3 regions of the Aliiglaciecola litoralis genome follow, and region 2 is predicted to be linked to each of the others. Evidence: predicted binding sites of a transcription regulator. Region 2 holds the regulator's gene; each other region holds the start of a gene.
The links. The regulator sigma-54, encoded in region 2, starts transcription at its own class of promoters, with help from an activator protein. The targets are predictions, from matches to a motif close to GTTGGCACGNNNNTNGNNT.
Positions count from the first base shown of each region.

Region 1: ABD036_RS10350 (DUF3192 domain-containing protein) is a predicted target of sigma-54. The motif match lies at 1,276-1,294, and genes of this name have one in related genera.
Region 3: ABD036_RS05890 (DUF883 domain-containing protein) is a predicted target of sigma-54. The motif match lies at 914-932, and genes of this name have one in related genera.

Region 1 is NZ_BAAAFD010000005.1:115,758-117,961, forward strand. Features, by position in the region: gene queF (NADPH-dependent 7-cyano-7-deazaguanine reductase QueF) at 1-231, opposite strand, end outside; gene syd (SecY-interacting protein) at 339-881, shown strand; gene ABD036_RS10345 (hypothetical protein) at 878-1,180, opposite strand; gene ABD036_RS10350 (DUF3192 domain-containing protein) at 1,337-1,699, shown strand; gene ABD036_RS10355 (DUF2789 domain-containing protein) at 1,730-1,960, opposite strand; gene ABD036_RS10360 (GNAT family N-acetyltransferase) at 2,149-2,204, shown strand, end outside.
Region 2 is NZ_BAAAFD010000020.1:18,244-20,447, forward strand. Features, by position in the region: gene lptB (LPS export ABC transporter ATP-binding protein) at 1-226, shown strand, start outside; gene ABD036_RS18565 (RNA polymerase factor sigma-54) at 288-1,766, shown strand; gene hpf (ribosome hibernation promoting factor) at 1,793-2,080, shown strand; gene ptsN (PTS IIA-like nitrogen regulatory protein PtsN) at 2,104-2,204, shown strand, end outside.
Region 3 is NZ_BAAAFD010000002.1:494,546-496,749, reverse strand. Features, by position in the region: gene ABD036_RS05900 (hypothetical protein) at 1-56, opposite strand, end outside; gene ABD036_RS05895 (hypothetical protein) at 49-486, opposite strand; gene ABD036_RS05890 (DUF883 domain-containing protein) at 494-838, opposite strand; gene ABD036_RS05885 (hypothetical protein) at 1,101-1,520, opposite strand; gene ABD036_RS05880 (HNH endonuclease signature motif containing protein) at 1,620-2,204, opposite strand, start outside.

The DNA of each region.
Region 1 (2,204 bases), on a different contig from region 2:
CACTTGAGGTTTACCTTTTGGATTTAACCAAGAGAGCTCGTATGCTGTCCACAAGTCCTCGCCATGAAAGGGCAAAGGGCCTGTTAAGCCGATTTCGTTGCGACTCAAACTTCTAGGTACCCCTTGTAATAATTCGGGCGCATACTGGCTAACGTATTGTACCGATTTGCCTAAGGTTAAGTAGGATATGTCGGTGTCTTTGCCACTTGGCGTGTTCGAATCTTTTGTCATTTACCTTTCTCATTCGCTAAACTAGCCGGCGTAATACAGTCGAGCTACTCAGTTGTAAAAGCCTCGTTTAGTCGACACAATTTGAATTTAATTAGGAAGTGTAGCTCGTGGATATCCAATCAGCACTACAAAGATTTGTATCGGATTATGTAAGCTTGTATCAAACCGAACAAAAACCGATGGTCATTCAATATGATTCTAATTGGCCTTCGCCTTGCTATCAATCAAAAGCTGAAGATAACGAATGGGTCGGATGGCAACCTGTCTTGCAACAGCAGCCGATGTCGCTATCTGACTTTGAAAACGCGTTGGATATCACCATGGATAAGCAGTTAGCGGCGTATTTTAGCTGTTATTGGAGTGACAACCTGAACGCTAAAACTGCGCGAGGCAATCTGCAATTACTGCTACCTTGGAATGAACAAGACTTTGAGCGTTTGCAACAAAACCTAATTGCTCACGTGTTGATGAAACGCCGATTGAAACAAAAAGAAACCTTGTTCTTCGCGGTAACCGATGAAGACGATTTTATCATTAGCGTTGACAACGAAAGTGGCAAGGTGATGCTTGAGCAGGTGGGCTTGGAGCCGCAAGAGGAGCTGGCAGATTCATTATTGTCTTTTATACAGCAGCTATCACCCAGACTTTAGGGAATGCGTTCCAGTATCTTGTTCAGTCGCTGTACCTGAGACTCTAAACTGGCAACGCGCGCTTCCAAATCAGTTACCCGCTGCTGTGGGCTGATGTCCGCAACGACACTTTCTGGCTGCTGCGCTAACTCAGCAGTAAACTGCTGTGGATCTCTTTTCCAGCGTTTCAATACGTCAATCACCTCAGGTAGTGGCAAGGAACGATTGGCTGACTTACGGATCATTGCGACCGTGGGTTGTTGCTGTGACGCCTGTAGTTTTTCGCACAAGGACACTATGTAATTTTGGTTATTGGGCATGATGAAAAACACTAATTATTGGTGAATGTGCACATTTTATCGATTAACGTTATTTGGCGCACGAGTTAATTTCCTTTTAAAACAATAACATAAATGTTGGCCTTGTTTTTGTATTCCACTGCCTAACATTGTCTAAATAACGTAAAAGGAAACTCTATGAAAAAATTACTTACAGCTGCTGCTTTGATCTTGCCACTAACCTTATCAGGGTGTGTTATTTCGGTCGGCGGTGAAGGTGACTACTCACATCATTCAGACTGGCAAGACATTGAGCGGGATAATCGCAAGCACGTGGCTTCTCTGGAAACTAATACAACGGTTTCAGCAATTAAAAGTCGCATGGGCACACCCGATTTTAGTGAATTACACCAACGAGGTGATGACGAAATTCGGGTGTTATTCTATCGCACTCATTTGCGTGATGGTGATGGCATAACAACCAAGGATGAATGTACACCGCTGGTGTTTAAAAACGGCAAACTGGTAGGTTGGGGTGACACGGCCTACGATCAGATTTAATCCACTGACCAGTGTAGGCCGCTTTTAGGGTTATCTGAGCATACTGTCGAGATGATCAATCAGTTCGGCCCATTCAGCGTCCTCTAATAGGGCGCTTCTCACAAAAGTAGCTTGCGAGTCAGACCAAAAACTAGCGTCCTCTAAGCGAGTGGCGCTAGGAATTCCTTTGTGGCTTTCGATAAAGGCATCGATTGATTCATCATCATTGTCCAAGCCAAGCTGCAAAAATAAATCATTCATTGTTAGGTTTTCAGCGATCATAGTGAGCTCCTTTTAGTATGGTCAGAAAGTTGTTTATACGGTGTAGGACTAATTATAGATTCCTCTTTCAATAATATCGCCCTTGATACCCAATTTAGCGCAAAATACCGCCATCAGGTTAATCAGGTGTTAACATGGGGTTAATATTTCTGTAAAGTGGCCGCAATGATGTTTAAGAGAAAATCACAATGACCAATACCGCCACTGAGCTTAATCCAGCTGACACAGTAAAGGCTGTTTATTT
Region 2 (2,204 bases):
TGTTGACCCAATCTCGGTTAACGATATCAAAAAAATAATTCAACATTTGCGCGACCGCGGTATTGGTGTTCTGATAACCGACCATAACGTGCGTGAAACCCTTGATGTATGCGAAAAAGCATACATTGTCAGTCATGGTGAACTAATTGCCTCGGGGACTGCAGAAGAAGTATTAAACAATCAACAAGTGAGAGATGTATACCTAGGCGAGCAATTCAAGCTATAGTAAAGGTATGTCGAGTTTAACCAAAGCTTTCAGGCTAACTGAGTAAGAAAACAAAACATCAATGAAACCCTCGTTACAACTAAAATTTAGCCAGCAACTTACAATGACGCCGCAGCTGCAACAGGCTATCAGGCTGCTGCAGTTGTCTACGCTAGATTTACAACAGGAAATTCAAGAAGCATTGGAATCCAATCCGCTACTGGAAATGGAAGATAACTCCGATTTTCCAACTGGCGATTCAGCGCTTAAAGGCAATGACGACAAATTTTCAGAAGAGACAGCCACCGCCAGTGCCGATTCGATGGATACCAATGAAGCCTTAGAAAAAGGCGATATACCAGACGAGTTACCGATTGACAGCACGTGGGATGAATACATCAGCGCATCATCTGCACCAGCCTCTATTTCGTCTAGTGGTGGAGGTGACGACGATCAGATATTTCAAGGTGAAACCAGCGACAACATCCAAGATCATTTGATTTGGCAGATGCGTCTGACTCACATGTCAGAATTAGATACAGCGATTGCTGTTGCTATTATCGACTCAATTGATGAATCTGGATATTTAACCATTTCGACCGAAGAAGTGTTGGCCAGTCTAGATCATGATGACGTCGAATTAGATGAAGTGGAATGTGTCCTTAAACGCATTCAGATGTTTGATCCTATCGGTTCAGGTTCGCGCTCTCCGCAAGAATGTTTGATGGTACAACTTAATCAATTTGCGCCAGACACACCTTGGTTAGAAGAAGCAAAGTTATTAATTACCGAACATGCTGATTTGTTGAGCAGCAAAGACTATCGCACGTTAATGCGCAAAACCCGTCTAAAGGAAGATGAACTGCGTGAGGTAATGCGATTATTGCAAACCTTGAATCCTCGTCCTGGCAGCGCATTATTGATTGGCGAACCAGAATATGTCATTCCTGATGTATCTGTAATGAAAAAAAATGGACGTTGGCAGGTGGAACTTAATCCAGATAGTTTACCCAAACTGAATGTCAATCAACAATACGCGGCTATGAGTCGCAGTGCTAAAAATAGCAGCGATAGCCAGTTCATTCGCTCTCATATGCAAGAAGCAAAATGGTTCATTAAAAGCTTGGAAAGCCGCAACGATACCCTACTCAAGGTTGCTAACTGTATTGTACAGCAACAAGTCGGCTTTTTTGAACATGGCCCAGAGATGATGAAGCCTATGGTGCTAAATGATGTGGCTGAAATGGTCGATATGCACGAGTCAACGATTTCTCGGGTGACCACTCAAAAGTACATGCATACGCCCAGAGGTATTTATGAACTGAAGTACTTCTTCTCTAGTCATGTTGCAACAGATTCTGGAGGAGAATGTTCTTCCACTGCAATACGCGCTTTGATCAAGAAACTCGTCGCTGCAGAGCTTCCCAACAAGCCACTGAGTGATAGTAAAATTGCCGAATTGCTGGCTGACCAAGGTATTCAGGTCGCACGCCGGACAATTGCAAAATACCGGGAGTCGTTAAATATCCCACCGTCTAACCAACGCAAGAGCTTACTTTAAGTTCATCAACAGAAGGAATACGCTTTATGCAAATTAACCTTACTGGCCATCATGTAGAAATTACAGATTCATTGCGAGACTATGTAGACACTAAATTTACAAAATTGGAGCGACATTTCGATCACATCAATAATGTGCATGTGATCTTAAATGTAGAAAAGCTCAATCAGAAAGCGGAAGCTACTTTGCACCTTAGTGGAGCTGAAGTATTCGCCACTTCAGAGCACAACGATATGTACGCGGCAATTGATGCTTTGATCGACAAGCTTGATCGACAAGTGATCAAGCACAAGGAAAAAAGTAAGCGCCACTAACCTCCCATTGAATAAGAATCTTAATGGAAATTAAAGACATACTTTCTCCTGACTGCACCAGCTGTGCAGTTCAGGGGACAAGCAAGAAACGCATCTTAGAAGTCATAAGCCAAATTGCCGCTGA
Region 3 (2,204 bases), on a different contig from region 2:
CGTTCAAGCTCTTTTTTTTGACTTCCTAGAAGCGCGTTTTCCAATAATTTACTCATCGTTTTGATCCTCCGAATCTAACGAGTTTTCGCCTTTAACCATCGCCCAACTTTTGCTCATACTAACGTGGCTCACCACTCGCATGGTCGTGGTAGCAAGCACTGCCACCAAACCCACATTGGCACTGATTAAGATGAGGGCTATTAACCAGCCTGGCAGCGCAAAGTGAATCAACAGATAAAGCGCAGCACCATTTAGTACAATAAGTAGACTAGAAAGAGCGGCTATCATGCAAAGTGCCAAAACCAGTGTAATAGTTAAAGCACGTTTGGTAAGGTTCCACTCTGCCGACGCTAAGTGCTTCCCTGCACTCAATTTGCGTTTATAGGCAAGCCACCACTCCTCAGAGAGTGGTGCCAATGCTTTTATCTCGTCGATAGTAGAGTCCGAAACAGCGGATTGCTGCTCTGTCGTTGCTTGAGATTCCATGGGGATCTTAGTTACGGCTTAGGAATTTACCGAACAAAGCGCCCGCCACAAATGACATACCTGCAGTTGCTACTGGATTTTCAACAGCGAATTTGCGCACTGAAGATGCTTCCCAACTTTGCTGGATTTGCTGCTGCTTCTCATTCAATACTTCAGATGAATTTGCGGCACCTGATCGTAAGGTTTTTTCTGCATCACCCGCTTTTTCAGCAAGTGCATCTACGGTTTCGTGAAGTGATTTCTTTAACTTTTCCGCTACTGGTGCGTTAGCTTCTGAAGCCTCAGGATCAACCGGTTTGTTAACACCATTAGCGGTTTTATTTGGTTTGGTCTTGTTTGCTTGCGTATTCATGATTTCTCCTTAAAAGTAAAATTCACTACAACTGAGCATATACAAAGTAAACAATGCTCAATCTCTCTTTCTAAAAAGCAAGAGCGATGCCAAACTTTAAGTTGTTGAATATTATGTGATTTTATTTTTTTGAGGGTTGCGAGTCAAAATGTGAAAGTAATAATTACCTGTTTGTTATAGGAATTACAAAGCCTTCTACGATATTTACTCTAACGAAGTAGTTGATGATTTAGGTACTCTCTAGTTTTTTCAATCGACGTAATTAGTAAAAATAAGCGACATATGCACCGACACTACAAAGAATGCCATGAGGGACCAATACGGTTGGGGTTAATGAATTTTTAAGATACTCAAGGACTAGTTTCACACCACTCGGTCGGGTTGCTAACCAGTCGCAATGAAACTGCATCGCCCCAGCGCTTTGCTGTTGCGCTATGGCATGCTCAATCTTTATCAACCGGACTGAAATTCTACTTTGGAAGGTTTTCCATATGCTTTCTATTAACCAACAAAGGGCAAGCAACACCACGAATAGATAATCTAGTTTGTGATGAAATAAAAGTGAGGCGCACAACGCAACACTCAACAGCTTAATGACCAGCGCATATTTTTCATAACTGTCATATTGATTTTGTAACGTTATCCATTCTGACTCGAATGCGGCAGTGGGTGAGTTTTGCATGAATTCTGGATTTCCTGATGTTTGCTGAACTTTGAAGTATTGCAGACAAAAAAACGGCCCGCAATGGAGCCGTTTGATTATGTTATGACTGCAACGACATTAATTGCCCCAAATGTCACTTACCAACTCAGGATGATCAATAAATGGGTTGCGATTTCCTTGGTGAGTATAAGCAGCTTCATTACGATCCACTTCTTTTTGACTAACCGGATCTTGTTGATGCCAGGATTTAAGCAATGCTAAGAACCATGCTTCAAAAACCTGATTGCTGGTGCCATTTAGCACTGCATCACTATAAGTACTGTTATTTTGCCAGTTGCCGATGACATTTTCATAACGAGTCGCCATATAAAAATAAGCGCGTGCAATGTCTCCTTTAAACTCATCAATGGGCTCAAAAACGGTACCTGAATAGCCTGTTCCAGCACTTGCAGAGCCTAATAATGAGCCATTTTGAGAGCTGTAAGAAGCATTGCTAACTTCACCATACGGATAACTACTGCGCACGGAATTCACTTTTCCGTCAGTGGCAAATATATGATGAACGTCAGAGTTCATCGGTTCAATCGCTCCACCAAACCAGCTGCGTGGGAATGAGTGCTCTCGGTTATAACAATCACCTTCCCCCGAGTATGAGCCGCATTGGTTGCTAACGGGTGCATAAACATAAGGGTCATTCGCACT